DNA from 3 places in the Kitasatospora sp. MAP12-44 genome. Region 1 is predicted to be linked to each of the others. Evidence: riboswitches for the same ligand, from Rfam matches in the RefSeq annotation. Region 1 holds a riboswitch; each other region holds the start of a gene.
The links. Region 1 has a riboswitch for cobalamin ahead of P3T34_RS28575 (cobalamin biosynthesis protein). Riboswitches for the same ligand answer to the same signal wherever they lie in the genome.

Region 2: it holds a riboswitch for cobalamin, as region 1 does, so the genes downstream of both, P3T34_RS24895 (ribonucleoside-diphosphate reductase subunit alpha) here and P3T34_RS28575 (cobalamin biosynthesis protein) in region 1, are expected to answer to the same signal.
Region 3: it holds a riboswitch for cobalamin, as region 1 does, so the genes downstream of both, P3T34_RS09245 (HoxN/HupN/NixA family nickel/cobalt transporter) here and P3T34_RS28575 (cobalamin biosynthesis protein) in region 1, are expected to answer to the same signal.

Annotation. Positions count from the first base shown of each region.
Region 1 is NZ_JARZAE010000004.1:6,226,884-6,232,558, forward strand. It holds gene P3T34_RS28565 (putative cobaltochelatase) at 1-368, opposite strand, end outside; gene P3T34_RS28570 (cobyric acid synthase) at 404-1,930, opposite strand; gene P3T34_RS28575 (cobalamin biosynthesis protein) at 1,927-2,877, opposite strand; cobalamin riboswitch at 2,908-3,143, opposite strand; gene P3T34_RS28580 (helix-turn-helix transcriptional regulator) at 3,325-4,017, shown strand; gene P3T34_RS28585 (hypothetical protein) at 4,122-5,252, shown strand; gene P3T34_RS28590 (hypothetical protein) at 5,487-5,675, shown strand, end outside.
Region 2 is NZ_JARZAE010000004.1:5,375,310-5,380,984, forward strand. It holds gene P3T34_RS24890 (ribonucleotide-diphosphate reductase subunit beta) at 1-804, opposite strand, end outside; gene P3T34_RS24895 (ribonucleoside-diphosphate reductase subunit alpha) at 837-3,242, opposite strand; cobalamin riboswitch at 3,478-3,633, opposite strand; gene P3T34_RS24900 (GNAT family N-acetyltransferase) at 3,790-4,302, opposite strand; gene P3T34_RS24905 (nitroreductase family deazaflavin-dependent oxidoreductase) at 4,433-4,822, opposite strand; gene P3T34_RS24910 (TetR/AcrR family transcriptional regulator) at 5,085-5,675, shown strand, end outside.
Region 3 is NZ_JARZAE010000004.1:1,953,715-1,959,389, forward strand. It holds gene P3T34_RS09240 (putative Ig domain-containing protein) at 1-151, shown strand, start outside; gene P3T34_RS09245 (HoxN/HupN/NixA family nickel/cobalt transporter) at 222-1,343, opposite strand; cobalamin riboswitch at 1,403-1,619, opposite strand; gene P3T34_RS09250 (urease subunit gamma) at 2,125-2,430, shown strand; gene P3T34_RS09255 (cobalamin biosynthesis protein CbiX) at 2,434-3,297, shown strand; gene P3T34_RS09260 (urease subunit beta) at 3,358-3,750, shown strand; gene ureC (urease subunit alpha) at 3,756-5,480, shown strand; gene P3T34_RS09270 (urease accessory UreF family protein) at 5,477-5,675, shown strand, end outside.

The sequences.
Region 1 (5,675 bases):
TAGAGCACGCCGCGGTGCGCCCGGGCGAGCAGCCCCGGCTCGTACGCCTTGACGCCCTCGGCCAGCGCCCGCTCCAGGTCGAGCGAGCCGACGATCCGGTCCTCGGTCACGCCGACCGGCAGCTCGACCAGCTGCGCCGGTCGGTCCAGCGGGACGGCCTGCGGGTGCGCCCCGTCCGGGCACTGCGGGTCCGGCGCCCCCGGGTCGCAGGCGAAGCGGCAGCCGTCCACCACCGCGATCGACGGCAGCAGCCCGGCCAGCGCGCGCACCATGGTCGACTTCGCGGTGCCCTTCTCGCCGCGGACCAGCACCCCGCCGACCGCCGGCGACACGGCGTTGAGCAGCAGCCCGAGCCGCAGATCGGCCATCCCCACGATGGCGGTGAACGGGTATCGGACGTCGCTCACAAGCGGTCACCTTCCATAGCGCGGACGGCCGGTGCCCCCGGCGGCACGAACGGCAGGCCGTCGCCGGCGCCGCCCTCGATCAGCCGCCACAGGGCATCGGTGTCCGCGTGCTCCTCGATCAGATCTCCCAGCCGGTCCAGCCGGGCCTCGCGCGCGGCGGCGAACGAGGTGTCCGGGGCCGGCACGAACCGCCGCCGGGCCAGCGCCGCCACCTCGCGCAGCAGAGCCCGGCGGAAGCCGTCGTTCTCCAGCGCGCCGTGCCAGGTGGTGCCCCACACCGCGCCCTCCCGGCAGCCGTCCAAGAACGGTGCGCCGCCCTCCACCGTCACCACCCCGTGGTGGATCTCGTACCCCTCGACCCGCTCGCCGAAGGCCTCGCCGACCGGTCGGCCGAGCACCTTCTCGACGCCGAACACCACCCGGGTCGGCAGCAGGCCGAGCCCGCCGACCGCGCCGGCCTTCGACTCGACCTCGTCCACGATCTCGTGCGCCAGCATCTGGTAGCCGCCGCAGACCCCGAGCACCGGCTGCCCGGCCGCCGCGCGCTCGCGCAGCGCCCGCTCCAGGCCGCGCTCGCGCAGCCAGGCCAGGTCGGCGACGGTGGCCCGGGTGCCGGGCAGCACGACGAGGTCGGCGTCGGCCAGCTCCTCGGGCCGGGTCGCCCAGCGCACCAGCACCCCGGGCTCCTGGGCCAGCGCGTCCAGGTCGGTGAAGTTGGACAGCCGCGGGAACCGCAGCACGGCGACCCGCAGCACGTCGGCGCCGTACGGGCCGGCGACGTCGTCGCGGTCCACCACGGTGGAGAGGTCGAGCGAGTCCTCGGCGTCCAGCCACAGGCCCTTCAGCATCGGCAGGGTGCCGAGGACCGGACGGCCGGTCAGCTCCTGCAGCATGTCCAGGCCGGGCTTCAGCAGCCGGGCGTCGCCGCGGAACTTGTTGACCAGCCAGCCCGCCACCAACCGCTGGTCCTCGGCGCTCAGCAGCGCCAGGGTCCCGAACATCGCGGCGAAGACCCCGCCGCGGTCGATGTCGCCGACCACCACGACCGGCAGGTCGGCGGCCCTGGCCAGGCCCATGTTGGCGATGTCGCGGTCGCGCAGGTTGATCTCGGCGGGGGAGCCGGCACCTTCGCAGACCACCACGTCGAAGCGCTGGCGCAGGTCCGCCAGGCACTCCAGCGAACGCTCCAGCAAATAGGGTTTGCGCTCCCGGTAGTCGAGCGCGCCGACTTCCGCGACGGGCCGCCCTAGCAGCACCACCTGACTGCGGCCGTCCGCGCCCGGCTTGAGCAGCACCGGGTTCATCGCCGCCTCGGGCTCCACCCGGGCGGCGGCGGCCTGCATCACCTGCGCCCGGCCGATCTCCGCGCCGTCGGCGGTGACCATCGAGTTGAGCGACATGTTCTGCGCCTTGAACGGGGCGACCCTCACCCCCTGCCGGACCAGCCAACGGCAGATCCCGGCGGTCACCACGCTCTTGCCCGCGTCCGAGGTGGTCCCCGCGACCAGCAGTGCGTTGCTCATATCCGTCCCCTCCGCAGTGCCGACACGGCGAACCGTCCGGCCACCGTCACCCCCAGCGCCAGCAGCCCGACCCGGCGCGACAGCACGCAGGCCCGCTCGATGTCGTCCACGGCCACCGCCCGCAGCTCGCCGCCGAGCACCGGCCGCTCCTCCACCCGGGAGCCGTACCGCAGGGTGCCGCCCAGCCGGACGCCCAGCGCGCCCGCGAACGCCGACTCGGCCTGCCCGGCGTTCGGGCTCGGGTGTGCCGAGCCGTCCCGCCGCCAGACCTGCCAGGCGGTCCGCGGCGAGGGCGCGGCGGCCACCGTGAGCAGCGCGGTCAGCCGGGCGCCCGGCCAGCCGGCCACGTCGTCCAGCCGCGCCGCGGCCCAGCCGAACCGCCGGTAGCGCTCCGAGCGGTGACCCACCATCGCGTCCAGCGTGTTGACGGCGCGAAAGGCCAGCAGCCCGGGGGTGCCCGCCAGGGCGCCCCAGACCAGCGCGTTGACCACCGCGTCCGCGGTGTTCTCGGCCACCGACTCGACCACCGCGCGGGCGATCTGCGCCTCGTCCAGGCTGCTTGGATCACGCCCGCAGAGGTGCGGCAGCCGCTCCCGAGCGGCCGTCAGCTCGCCTGCCCGCAGCGCGCCGCCGATGGTGCGCGCCTCCCGGGTGAGCGAGGTGCCGCCGAGCACCGTCCAGGTGGCCGCGGCGGCCGTCAGCGCCCGGGCCCGGCCCGCGAGCCGATCCGCCGCCACCGCGCCGGCCGCGACGGCGCCCACGCAGAGCGCGGTGTGCAGGGCGCCCGCGCCGCGGTGGTCACGCCAGAGCGTCCGTTCGGCCCGGCCGGCCGCCTGGCCGAAACCCGCTACCGGGTGGCCCCGCCGGGGATCGCCGAGCGCGACGTCGGCGGCATATCCGGCCACCGCGCCGACGGCGTACGGGAGCGTGCGGCGGGCAGCCGACATGGCGTGCGTGTCCTCACTCAGGGTCCGCGCCCTGGATCGACGTAAACGGGGCGAGAGTCTCCTGGCTTCCGGGTGCTGACACACGCTCGGGTCTTCCAACGGCCCTGTGGCGGACCGCCGTGACATGGGCCCCTCCTGCCCGATGGCGGGCAAGGAGGGAGTTCGAGCGTGCTCCCCGGTGACAGTGGCGGGACCGCGCCGGATTCGCACCGGCTTCCTCTGTTTGCCTCCGATTGGCCCCAGGATCCCATCACGTGCCGCAACCGGCAGTCAACCAGGCCCCCGGAGTGGTTGATCACACCGGACGGAACCGTCATTACCTCCGAGTAGCCCCCGCCCTCCCGGTCAGGGCGTTGGCGAATCGTCCAATACCCGCTCCGGGCCCGCCTTGCGGCTTCGTGCGTTCAGCGGGTGCGACCGCGCGCGCCCCGCCCCTAGCGTCGAGCCATGCGACGCAGCAGAACGCCGGCCCCCACCCCGGTCCCCTTCTCCCCCCAGGCAGCCCGAGCCCACCGCGCCGGGCTCGGCCTCACCCCCGACCAGGTCGCGGCGGGGATGGCCGCGCACGGCGTCCGCCTGCTGCCGACCCATGTGCTGGGCTGGGAGGGCGGCGTGATCCGGCCGACCGAGGAGGAGTTCATCGCGCTGGCCCGCGCGCTCTGGTGCCCGGCGGTCCAGCTGATGGGGGTGCGCCCGGACAGCCTGCGCGACTTCCGGGTGGCCCGCGAGCTCAGCCAGGAGCAGACGGCCCGCCAGCTCGGCCTCGGGCTGACGTCGTACCAGGCGGCCGAGCTCAGCGGCCGCTGGAAGGGGGACGAGGCGCAGACCCTGGCGCTGGCCCAGGTGCTGGGGCTGACGCTGCGCGACGTGATCCGGGTGACGGGGGTCGCCGAGGAACTGGACCAGCGGCTGCGCCAGTGCGTGGACGGCCGCTGGCAGGCCCAGCTGAAGGCGGTGGGACGCCTGGTCCCGGCCCCGCGCGACACGCTCGCCGGGGTGCTGGCCGCGCTGCAGGGCGAGTACCAGGTCAACTCCTACTGGGGCTCCAGCACCCCGGACGACCAGCAGCCGCCGGCCGAACCGCTGGAGCAGCGCTTCTGGACCCTGCTCGCCGCCGCCGGCACCGACATCCCCGTCTAGGACCCAGACGGGCACCGGACGGCGGCGCTGCGGTGGCCGCGAGCCGGTGGCCGCGATGAACTGGGGAGGTCCGGTCCAAAGTCGCCATCACCCCCGGGAGAGCCATGCGTTGGGGAATCGTCGTCGCCGCCGGTACCGCCGTCGCCGCAGCGGCGGGGGCCGTCGTCGTGATCGTCGGGCGCCGGGTCTCCGGCTCCGCCGTGCACCCGGGCGCGGGCGGCGGCGTGCCCTCCGCCCTCGCGGCCGACCCGAGGCTGCGCGTGCAGGCCTTCGGCCCGAGCGAGGTCACCCTCACCCGCACCAGCGCCAGTGAGCGCCGCGGCCGCTACGCACTGGAGTGGCCCGGCGGGCACGCGGTGGTCGGCGACGTGCTGCGGACCGGCCCGCAGAGCGTCACCCGCCGCCTGGAGCTCAGCGCGGGCACCCCGCCGGACGTCGGCACGCAGGTCGACCTGACGCCCCGGGTGCTGCGCGGCGACCCCGCCTCGGCGTGCGGTCTCGACTACATGGACGTGCTGGTCGACGGCGAGCTCGGCGGCCTGCCCGGCTGGTACGTGCCCGCGCTGCGCGGCACCTGGGTGATCGCGGTGCACGCCCCCGATGCCGACCGCCGGCAGGCGCTGCCGGTGCTGCCGGTGCTGCGGCGGATGGGCCTGCCCGCGCTGGTGGTCAGCTGCCGCGGCGACCAGGGCGCGCCGGTCTCGCCGGACGGTCTTGCGCACTTCGGTGAGACCGAGTGGCACGACGTCGAGGCGGCCATCCGGTTCGCCAAGGAGGCCGGCGCCGGGCGGATCGTGCTCTACGGCTGGTCGCTGGGGGCCGCGACGGTGCTGCAGACCGCCGCCCACTCGCAGTACCGCGACGAACTGGTCGGCCTGGTGCTGGACTCCCCGGTGCTCGACCTGGCCGCCGCGGTGCGCGGGCGGGCGGCCCGGGCGGGCGTTCCGGCGGGGGCGGCCACGCTGGGCGCCTGGGCGGCCGAGGGGCGTACGGGGGTCGATCTGGCCGGCTACGCCCGGCTGGCGGACGGCGCCGAGCTGCCCGGGCCGACGCTGCTGCTGCACAGCCCGCAGGACTCCGTCGCGCCGTGGGGCGCCGCGGCCCGGCTGGCCCACCGCCGCTCGGATCTGGTGAGCCTGCACGCCGTCCCCGGGGCCGAGCACGCGGCGCTGTGGAACGCCGATCCGGCCGGCTACGAGGAGGCCCTGCGGCGCTTCCTGACGCCTATCCTCTGAATGTCCTCTGAATGTCCTATGAACCGTTCTGTGATCGCTTCGAACCTGCACGCGGTCAGTCACCTCTTGACCACGGACGGTGCCTTCATGTTAATGTCGTGCACAGGTCACGCGGATCCGGTCGCCCGGTTTGAGCACTCTTGCCCCATCTCCGCCCACCGGTTGTCGACGGCTGTCAAAGACGCGCCGAACTCGATGTGACAGAAGCCCCGTGCACGGGGAAGACTGCACGGCGTGACGTCTCGGAACCCGCGCGACCGTGATGCCCCGCTCCCGCCGACCATGGGTACCGGCGCGACGGTGACCCGTCTACCCGGTACGGCCTCCCGCGCGGATACCGCGCTGCCGGCCGGTCCCGGCGTACCCCGACGCCGAACCCCCAGGCCCGCCCCCGGTCGAGGCCGGGTCCCGGTGCCCGAGGGC
Region 2 (5,675 bases), 850 kb from region 1:
CATGGACGCGGTGTTCATCCCGGGCAGGCCCTCGCCGCAGAGGTCCTGGGCGAACTGGAGCTCGGCCTCGACGGCCTCCTCCAGCATCTCGGTGACCTGCTTGGCCATCGCGTCGTCGAAGAGGTCGGGCTCCTCCTCACGGACGGTGTCGACCACCGACATCGCGAAGTCCATGTGCATGGACTCGTCGCGGAAGACCCAGTTGGTGCCGGTCGCCAGGCCGTGCAGCAGACCGCGGCTGCGGAACCAGTACACGTACGCGAAGGCGCCGTAGAAGAACAGCCCCTCGACGCAGGCCGCGAAGCAGATCAGGTTCAGCAGGAACGCGCGGCGGTCGTCCTTGGACTGCAGCGAGTCGATGTGGTCGACCGCGTTCATGTACTTGAAGCAGAACTGCGCCTTCTGGTGGATGGAGGGGATGTTCTCCACCGCGGCGAAGGCCGCGTTGCGGTCCTCCGGGTCGGGCAGGTAGGTGTCGAGCAGCGTCAGATAGAACTGGACGTGCACGGCCTCCTCGAACAGCTGCCGGGACAGGTAGAGCCGCGCCTCGGGCGAGTTGATGTGCTTGTAGAGGCTCAGCACCACGTTGTTCGAGACGATCGAGTCACCGGTCGCGAAGAAGGCGACCAGCCGGCCGATCATGTGCCGCTCGCCGTCGCTGAGCTTGGCGAGGTCGGCGACGTCGGAGTGCAGGTCCACCTCCTCGACGGTCCAGGTGTTCTTGATCGCGTCGCGGTAGCGGTCGTAGAAGGACGGGTAGCGCATCGGACGCAGCGTCAGCTCGAAGCCCGGGTCGAGCAGCATCTTCTCGCGGCCGGGGGTCTCGGGGGTGTTGCTCACTGGCAGGCCTCGCAGGACTCGGGGTTCTCCAGGGAGCAGGCGAGCGCTGCCTCCTCCTCCGGGGTGAGGGCGGTCGGGGTGGCCACGGACACCGGCGCGGGGGCGGCGGCGCGGGCGCTGCTCGACGCGGCCTGGGCGATCCGGGTGGCCGGGCGCGAGCGCAGGTAGTAGGTGGTCTTCAGACCGACCTTCCAGGCGTACGCGTACATCGAGCTGAGCTTGCCGATGGTCGGCGCGGCCATGAAGAGGTTCAGCGACTGGCTCTGGTCGATGTACGGCTGCCGGGCGGCGGCCAGGTCGATCAGCGCGCGCTGCGGCAGCTCCCACGCGGTGCGGTAGAGCGAGCGCACCTCGGCGGGCAGCCAACCCAGCTCCTGGACCGAGCCGTTGGCCTCGCGCAGCGCGTCCCGGGTCTGCGCGTCCCAGACGCCCAGCTCCTTCAACTCGCGGACCAGGTACGGGTTGACCTGGAGGAACTCGCCGGAGAGGGTCTCCCGCTTGAAGAGGTTGGAGACCTGCGGCTCGATGCACTCGTAGACGCCGGCGATCGAGGCGATGGTCGCGGTCGGCGCGATGGCGAGCAGCAGCGAGTTGCGCAGGCCGGTGCGGGCGATCGTGGCGCGCAGCGCGTCCCAACGGTCCGCCCACTGCGGGGCGGTGGCGAAGTGGTCGATGTGCAGCTGGCCGCGGGCGGCGCGGGTCTCGCCGTACGCCTCGTGCCGGCCCAGCTGCTCGGCGAGCTCGCTGGAACGCTCGTAGGCGACCAGCATGATGCGCTCGGCGATCAGCGTGGAGAGCTGCTTGGCCTCGGCGGAGTCGAAGTCCAGCCGGAGCTGGAAGAAGACGTCCTGGAGGCCCATCACGCCCAGGCCCACCGGGCGCCAGCGCGAGTTGGAGGTGCCGGCCTCGGTGGTCGGGTAGAAGTTGATGTCCACCACGCGGTCCAGGAAGGTCACCGCGGTGCGCACGGTGGCGTCCAGGCGCTCCCAGTCCATCGCGTCGATCAGGTTCTCGGCGGTGGCGGTGGCGGAGACGTGCGCGCCCAGGTTGACCGACCCGAGGTTGCAGACGGCGGTCTCGGAGTCGTCCGTGACCTCCAGGATCTCCGTGCAGAGGTTGGACGAGTGGACCGTGCGGCCCGGCAGCGCGGTCTGGTTGGCGGCGCGGTTGGAGGCGTCCTTGAAGGTCATCCAGCCGTTGCCGGTCTGCGCCAGGGTGCGCATCATCCGGGCGTAGAGGGTCTGCGCGGGGATGCTGCGGACGGCCTTGCCGGCTGCCTCGGCCTTCAGGTAGGCGGCGTCGAACTCCTCGCCCCACAGGTCGACCAGCTCGGGGACGTCGGCCGGGGAGAACAGCGACCAGTCGGTGCCGGCGTTCACCCGGCGCATGAACTCGTCCGGGATCCAGTGCGCGAGGTTGAGGTTGTGGGTACGCCGCGCCTCCTCACCGGTGTTGTCACGCAGCTCGAGGAACTCCTCGATGTCCGCGTGCCAGGTCTCCAGGTAGACGCAGGCCGCGCCCTTGCGGCGGCCGCCCTGGTTGACGGCGGCGACCGAGGAGTCCAGCGTCCGCAGGAACGGCACGATGCCGTTGGACTTGCCGTTGGTGCCGCGGATCAGCGAACCGCGCGAGCGGATCCGGGAGTAGGAGAGGCCGATGCCGCCGGCGTGCTTGGAGAGCCGGGCGATCTGCGCGTAGCGCGAGTAGATCGAGTCCAGGTTGTCCAGCGGCGAGTCCAGCAGGTAGCAGCTGGACATCTGCGGGTGCTTGGTGCCCGAGTTGAAGAGCGTCGGGGAGGACGGCAGGTAGGAGAGCGCGCTCATCAGCGCGTACAGCTCGGCGATCTCGCGCACCGACTGCTCGTTGTCGCCGACCGCCAGACCACAGGCGACCCGGAGCATGAAGTGCTGCGGGGTCTCGATCACCTTGCGGGTGATCGGGTGGCGCAGCAGGTAGCGGGACTGCACGGTGCGCAGGCCGAAGTACTCGAAGCGGTCGTCGCCCTGCTGGTCGATCAGGGCGTCCAGCGCGTCGGCGTGCTTGGCGACGAAGTCGGCGGTCGAGGTGCCGATCAGGCCCTCGGCGTGGCCGACCGCGATCGAGGCGGCGAAGCAGACCGCGCCCTGGCCGATCGCCTCGTCGGAGATCTCCTGGGCGAGCAGGCGGGCGGCCAGCTTCGAGTACTGCGGGTCCTCGGCGATCATCGACGCGGCGGCCTCCACGGCCAGCCCGCGCAGCTCCGCGAAGTCGGAGCCGGCGTTGCGGCCGCGCAGTGCGGCGGCGGCGACGTGGCCGGGGTCCACCTGGGGGAGGTCGCTGCTGCGGTCCGTCAGCAGCCGCAGGAGTGCTGCTCCGGGGTCCGACTTGGTGGCGGGGTCGGAGCTGGATCCCTGGGCGGGCAGGGTGACTGAGGCAGCGGTGGTCAAGGCGCTCTCTCCTGGCGACGACGAACGGGCCCCTCCCACTGGAAAGCGGGTTGTCCGACAGGCAGACGGGAGGGCTGACACCGGGCCGGCGCGGGGCAGGGCAGGGGAGCGCGGCGCGCCCACTCGAACGGTGGCGCGCAACGGCGGCATCCCCGGCCCACCCGCGAGGCCCGGACACACAAAGCTCGTGCGGCAAGGCTTCTGCGGGGAAGCCGTGTGGCACACCGTCGGCAGGTAATCGGACTTGCGGCGGATGGTGCACCGACCGCTCACCGCTGCGGGGCAGCCCCGGATTCACACCGGGTTCCCCTGCTTCGACAGCGAGAGTGAGCATACATGTAGTGCCACCCATCGAGTGCAGCACCACATGTAGTGTTGCGTGCTGTATCGGGGCCAATACCAGATCGGGACGCCGCCGGGTGTTGGAGGGGCTGTAGCGGGGCTGTGGAGGGGCTGCGGATGCCTGGATTTCCGGTGCCTCGGGGCCGTTCGCGGGCCTCTCCCGGGCCTCTGTCGGGCCGTGTCAGAAGGTCAGGCTGTACACCCACAGCTCAATGTCCGGCCGGGGGCGCCAGTCGCGCTCGGGGGTGCGGAGGAAGCCGACCCGCTCGTAGATCCGGTGGGCGGCGGACATCGCCGGGCGTGTCGAGAAGGCCATCCCGGTGAGGCCGAGCTCGCGGCTGCGGGCGACGCAGGCGCGCACCAGGGACTCGCCGACGCCGCGGCCCCGGGCGTCCGCAGCGGCGGCCAGCATCCGGATCTCGCCCTCCTGCGGGGTGGCGATGTCGGCCCACTCGGTGCCGCCCACGGCGAAGGTCACACAGCCGAGGACTCGTCCGGCGGGACCGCGCGAGGTGTCGGCCGGGTCGACCGCGACGAGCAGCTCGGCCTCGGCGGCCCGGCGGCGGGCGTCGCGCAGGAGGGTGACGTACTCCGCGCCCGGCGGGGTGTGGCCGTCGCCGACGAAGGCCTCCACGGTCACCTCGCCCGCGGCGTCGAGGTCTTCGTCGAGTGCGGTGCGGATGAGGATGTCCATCGAACCAGTGTGCCAAGGCGCAGGTCGCGGGCGGCGGGGAGGGTGCGGTGGCGGGGGCGGCCGGTCCGGGTGGGCGGGGTCCGGGAGTGCGGGGTCCGGGTGGTCGGGGTCCGGGTGTGCGGGGTGGTGCCTAGGCTGTGGTGATCCGGAAGACGGGGTAGCCGGGCGCGATCCGCAGGAGTTCCGCGTCGGACGCGTTGGCGTCCACGCCCTGGAAGAAGGCGCCGACCTCGAACTTCCACCGCTTGAGGTAGGCGCGCAGCACGTCCGGCTTCTCCGCGTCGGTGAGCTCGGTGGCGTGGAAGGTCTCGCTGCGTCGGCCCAGGCGCAGCTCGCCGGTGCCGGTGACGCGCAGGTTGCGGACCCACTGGGTGTGACCGCGCGGGGCGACAAGGTAGCGGTTCCCGTCATGGCTGAGGACGTTGACCGGCGTGGTGCGCCACTCCCCGCTCTTGCGGCCCCGGACGGCCAGCACCCGCGAGCCCCAGAAGCTGAGACCGACCCGGGTGAGGGCCACCATCACCTGGTTGCTGAAACGCAGCGCGCGGCCGCCGGAGTAGATGTAGCGCGGTGCGTCGGGCTGTGACGCTGCGCCGTGGGACGTCGGGGTCGAGGACATCGCATGCTCCTTGGTGAGCAGTGAACGCATTCGAGAGCAGTGCTCTCGTTTCGATGCACTGAACTCTTCCACTGGCGGCGCCTCGAGTCAAGAGCACTGCTCTCGTTTGTGTGCACCGATATAATTCGTGTCTGCTGCTCTGATTTGTGGCAGGCTGTTCTCCATGGCAGCGATTCGAACCGCCCGGGAGCGGGCGCGCGAGGAACTCACCCGCGCGATCAAGGACGAGGCCCGACGCCAGCTCGGGATCGAGGGCCCGCAGCAGCTCTCCCTGCGCGCCGTCGCGCGCGACCTCGGCATGGCCTCCTCGGCGCTCTACCGGTACTTCCCGAGCCGCGACGATCTGCTGACCGCGCTCATCGTGGACGCCTACAGCGACCTGGCCGCAGCCGTCGACCGCGCGGTGGCGGCAGCATCGGAGATCGCGGCGGCGGCCCCGGGGCCCGCAGCGGCGGGGTCCACACAAGCGGGAGCGGCCGCTCGCGCCCGCTGGCGGGCGCTCAGCTCGGCCGTCCGCGACTGGGCCCGAGAGCACCCGCACGAGTACGCGTTGATCTACGGCACGCCGGTCCCCGGCTACCACGCGCCGCAGGAGACCATCGAGCTGGCGGTGCGCGTCCCGCTGGCCTTGCTCGACACGATCCGGCCGGCCGCCGGCCACCTGGAGGCGGCGCCCGGCCGCCCCGTGTCGGCCGGGCTCGCCGCCCAGTTGGCGCCGATCGCCGCCCAGTACGCTCCGGAGCTGCCGCAGACC
Region 3 (5,675 bases), 4.3 Mb from region 1:
GCCCTCGGGCCTCACCTTCACCCCCGGCGCCAACGGCACCGCCACCATCTCCGGCAGCGAGCTGGCCCTGGGCACCTTCCACCTCACCCTCACGGCCAAGAGCGCCGCGGGCACCACCACCCAGCCCTTCACCCTCTACGCCACCCTCTGACCGCTCCCGCCTCACCCGGCAGGCCGCCACGGAAACCTCCCGTGGCGGCCTGCCGTCGTCATCCGTGTGTTTAAGAAGACTTCGGGGCCCAGCTGCTCTCGACCTTGGCCAGGCGCCAGTAGGTCAGGGCGCCCGCCCAGACCACCACGAACAGGCCGACGATGACGAAGCCGACGTTGTTGAGGTCGATGCCGGAGATCCAGTTGGTGACCGGGTCGCTCCAGCCGAGCTGGTCGTGCAGGACGCCGACGAGCTCGATGGTGCCGATCAGGAAGGCGACGGCGATCGAGAGCCCGGTGATGGTCAGGTTGTAGTAGACCTTGCGGACCGGGTTGGAGAAGGCCCAGTGGTAGGCGAAGTTCATGAACGTGCCGTCGAGGGTGTCGAACAGGCTCATGCCGGAGGCGAAGAGCAGCGGCAGGCAGAGGATCGCGTACCAGGGCAGGCCGGCGGCGGCGCCGGAGCCGGCCATCACCATCAGGGTGACCTCGGTGGCGGTGTCGAAGCCGATGCCGAAGAGCAGGCCGATGGGGTACATCTGGCCGGGTCGGGTGATGGACTTGGTGAGCTTGCCCAGGATGCGGTTCATGAAGCCGCGGTTGTCCAGGTGCTTCTCCAGCTCGTGCTCGTCGAACTCGCCCCCGCGCATCGCCTTGAACACCCGGTAGATGCCGAAGAGCGACACCAGGTTGAGGGCGGCGATCAGATAGAGGAAGCTCCCCGAGACGCTGGTGCTGAGGGCGCCGAGAGCCTTGTGCGCGCTGGAGTTGTCGTCGGCCAGCGTGCTGGCGAAGTGCGCGCCGGCCGAGATGCCGCCGGCCAGCACGACCACGATGGTGGAGTGGCCGAGCGCGAACCAGAAACCCACCGAGATGGGCCGCTTACCGTCGGCCATCAGCTTGCGGGTGGTGTTGTCGATGGCGGCGATGTGGTCGGCGTCGAAGGCGTGCCGCATGCCCAGGGTGTAGGCGGTGACGCCCATGCCCAGGCCGAAGACCTGGGTGCCGATGGCGTAGTGGTGCGGATCGACCATCACGATCAGGATGCCGAAGGCCGCCACGTGCATGGCCAGGATGACGGCGAGCAGGCCGCCGGTGCGTATCCAGTCCTTGCGTTCCCAGCGGATCAGCGGGGTCGCGGGGAGCGCGGGGCCTGCGGGGGCAGCCGCGGGGGCGTTTTTGGGCAGGGGCATCTCAGGAAGCCTCTCCAGCACCTCGATGGGGAGTGCCGCCCGACCGGTGGGTCGAGCGGATTTTCACGCGGTGCCGTGGCCGGTCTCCTGGCTGACAGGTCCAACGCCCCCGCTCCCGGCCTTCCCGGACGGTTGTCCAGTGGCCGCCCGCCCCTGACACAGCAGGCGGGAAATGGTGCGGTGACTTCCTGATCACAGTGGCGAGGGCCGCTCCGGTCTGGGACCCCTGAGGATCCGTCACCGGTCTTCCCGAACACCACGGCGGGGAACACGGTAGGCGTACGGCTGACCAACCACAACCCGCCGCACATCCGCGAGTGGCACATCTCACCTGCTCCTTCGATCCACCGTTGGATCTCGGTCAGGCCAACGTTGGCTAAAAACCGGACCGTCATCCTGTGTTGAAGCGGCGCAGCCTCGCGACGGCGGCCTCGCCCGACCGCGACCCCTCCACCGGTCGAGTTGCGCCCCAACTCCCTTGACCCGCACAGCAGTTGTCGCAGCACCCCAACCTCCGGCGTGATTAAAGAAACGGCCAAGGCTCTCAACAAAGTGTTGACGACCCTTGTCGGGCAGCTCTACCTTTCGTTGCACGCGGAAGTTCTATTCCGCATAGTGAAATTCTGACGCCCGGCGCGGTCCACCCCCGCGCGGACGTCCCCGGGCCCGCAGACCGTCCGCCCCTCGACCCGACCTCACCCGTCTCCGTCGGGGTCGGCTGACCCGACCTGCCCGGAACCAGGGTCGGCCGCACGGCCCCACCCCCGAAAGGACGGCAACCGTGAACCTCGCTCCACGGGAGATCGACAAGCTCTATGTCTACGTGGTGGCCGACCTGGCCCGCCGCCGCCGCGAACGCGGCGTGAAGCTGAACTACAGCGAGGCCGTCGCGCTGATCAGCGAAGGCATCCTGGAGTCCGCGCGGGACGGCCGCACGCTGGCGGAGTGCATGGAGATCGGCAAGAAGATCGTCTCCGCCGAGGACGTCATGCCCGGCGTGCGCGAGATGCTCCCGCTGCTGCAGATCGAGGCCGCCTTCGTGGACGGCACCAAGCTCGTCTCCTGCCACGATCCCGTCGGTGCCTGAGCCATGACGCCCGCCGCCGCCCCCGATCCGGCCGCCCCCGCCCCCGGGCAGCCCGCCGCCACGCTCGGACCGGCCGCCGCCACGCTCGTCCTGGTCACCGGTCACGAGAGCGGCGGCCCGGCCGCCCTGCGGCCACTGGTCGGCGGCGACCCGGCGGTCCTGGTCGTGCCGGTCGGCCGGGCGCTGGGCCAGGCCGTCACCGACGCCCTCGCGCAGAGCGAGCGCCCGGTCTGCGTCGTGCCGATGACGCTGGGCCGGGACCCGTCGCTGGTCGCCGACACCGCCCGCGCGCTGCACTGGCTGACCGGCGCCGAACCGGCCCGGCGGGCCCGGATCGCGCTGGCCGAACCGTTCGGCACCGCGAGCCACCTGATCGGCTGGCTGCGTGCCGCCGCCGGCCGCACGGCGGGAGCCCGCCGGGAGGACTGCGCGATCCTGGTCACCGCGCCGCCGTCCGGCCCCTTCCAGGACGCCGAGCTGTTCCGGATCGCCCGGCTGGTCAGCCGGCACGGCACGCACCGCCGGGTGGAGGTGGCCTTCGACGGCGGTGACCCGGGCCTGGCGGAGGGCGTCGAGCGCTGCCGCCGGCTGGGGGCCCGGCGCGTCGTGCTGCTGCCGGCTGGCTTCGGGCCGGCGGCCCGCCGGCCCGTCCAGGGCGCCGAGGACGGCGGCCCGCTGCTCGGCCCGCCCGCCGTCGCCGCCGTCCTGCGGGCCCGGACGGCGAGCGCGCTGCACCGGCTGGGGCACGGGCAGGACGGCATCGCCGCCGCGCTCGACGCCGAGCACGGCCACGGCTACGCGCACTCGCACGGCCCGGGCGAGGACCACCGGCACCAGCACCAGACCCCCCACACCCACCAGCGCTGACCGCCCCCGCGGTCTTGAAGCACCCGCCGTAGCAGCAGGAAGCACGCAGAAAGAGGCGCCATGTCAGGCAGAACCGCATACCTGTACGGAGACGATCCGATCGAGATCAACGCCGGCCGGGCCAAGGTGCGCCTGGCGGTGAGCAACACCGGCGACCGCGCCGTGCAGGTCGGCTCGCACTACCACTTCTTCGAGGTCAACCGCGCGCTGGACTTCGACCGCAACCGCGCCTACGGGATGCACCTGGACCTGCCCGCCGGCACCGCCGTGCGCTTCGAGCCCGGCGACACCCGCGAGGTGGAGCTGGCCGCCTATGCCGGCCACCGCCGCCTGGTCGGCTTCAGCGCGCTGGTGGACGGCGGCCTCGGCTCGGCCGACACCCGCGTCAAGGCCCTGCGCCGCGCCGTCGAGCGCGGTTTCAAGGGCGCCCGGCTCGCGGACGAGGAGGTCTGAGAGCGATGGCGATCATCCCGCGCAGGCAGTACACCGACCTCTTCGGCCCCACCGTCGGCGACCGCTTCCACCTCGCCGACACCAACCTGCTGGTCGAGGTGGAGAAGGACTTCAACCAGGGCCACTACGGCGACGAGGCCGTCTACGGCGGTGGCAAGGGCATCCGCGACGGCATGGCCCAGGACCCGGCCGCCACCTCGCTGCAGGGCGCGCTCGACCTGGTGATCACCAACGTGGTGGTGCTCGACCCGATCCTCGGCGTGGTCAAGGGCGACATCGGCGTCAAGGACGGCTTCATCACCGGCGTCGGCAAGGCCGGCAACCCCCGGCTGCAGAGCGGGGTGGATCCCAAGCTGGTGATCGGCCCGGGTACCGAGGTGATCTCCGGCGAGCACCTGATCGCGACGGCCGGCGGCATCGACACCCACATCCACTTCATCGCCCCGCAGCAGGTCCAGGAGGGCCTGACCAACGGCATCACCACGCTGATCGGCGGCGGCACCGGCCCCTCCGACGGCACCAACGGCACCACCTGCACGCCGGGGCCGTGGAACATCCATCGGATGTACCAGGCGGTGGAGGAACTGCCGGTCAACGTCGGCCTGTTGGGCAAGGGCAACGCCTCCCTGCCGCAGGCGCTGCGCGAGCAGGTGGAGGCCGGCGTCTGCGGGCTCAAGGTGCACGAGGACTGGGGCACCACCCCGGCCGCGATCGACACCGCGCTCAACGTCGCCGACGAGTACGACGTGCAGGTGGCGATCCACACCGACACCCTCAACGAGTCCGGCTTCTACGAGGACACCCTCTCCGCGATCGACGGCCGCACCATCCACACCTTCCACACCGAGGGGGCCGGCGGCGGCCACGCACCGGACATCATGCGGATCGCCGGCGAGCCCAACGTCCTTCCCTCGTCGACCAATCCGACCCTCCCCTACACCGTCAACTCGATCGACGAGCTGCTCGACATGGTGATGGTCTGCCACCACCTGAGCCACGACATCCCCGAGGACGTGGCCTTCGCCGACTCCCGGGTGCGCGCCGAGACGGTGGCCGCCGAGACGGTGCTGCACGACGAGGGCGTGATCAGCATCTTCTCCTCGGACTCGCAGGCGATGGGCCGGATCGGCGAGTCCTTCGCGCGGGCCTTCCAGACCGCGCACCACTGCAAGGACCAGCGCGGCAAGCTGGCCGGCGACAGCGAGCGCCACGACAACTTCCGGGTGCTGCGCTACCTGGCCAAGCTCACCATCAACCCGGCCATCGCCTCGGGCACCGCCGACCACATCGGTTCACTGGAGCCCGGCAAGCTGGCGGACATCGTACTGTGGCCGATCAACTCCTTCGGTGCGAAGCCCAAGTTGGTGATCAAGGGCGGCGTGATCAACTGGGCGCTGATGGGCGACCCGAACGCCTCGCTGCCCACCACCCAGCCGATCTACTACCGCCCGATGTACGGCGCGATGGGCCGCGCCAAGCAGGCCACCCGGGTCTCCTTCATGTCCCAGGCCGCGGTCGACCTCGGGGTACCGGCCCAACTCGGCCTGCAGAGCCGGGTGCTACCGGTGCGCAACTGCCGCACGGTGGGCAAGCAGCACATGGTGCGCAACGACGCCACGCCGCTGATCGAGGTCGACCCGGAGACCTACAAGGTCACCCTGGACGGCGTGCCGGCCACCATCGAGCCGGCGAAGAGCCTTCCCCTCAACCAGCTCTTCTACCTGGCATGACGGCGAACACCCTGGACGCCCTGCTGGTCAGCCTCCAGCTCACCGACTCGGCGTTCCCCAGCGGCCTCTACACCCTCTCGCACAGCCTCGAAGGCTATGCACAGGCCAAGGCGGTCACCGCGGAGACCATGCCCGAGCTGCTGGCCGACCTGCTGCGGCACTCGGTCGGCCCGGCGGACGCCACCGCGCTCGCGC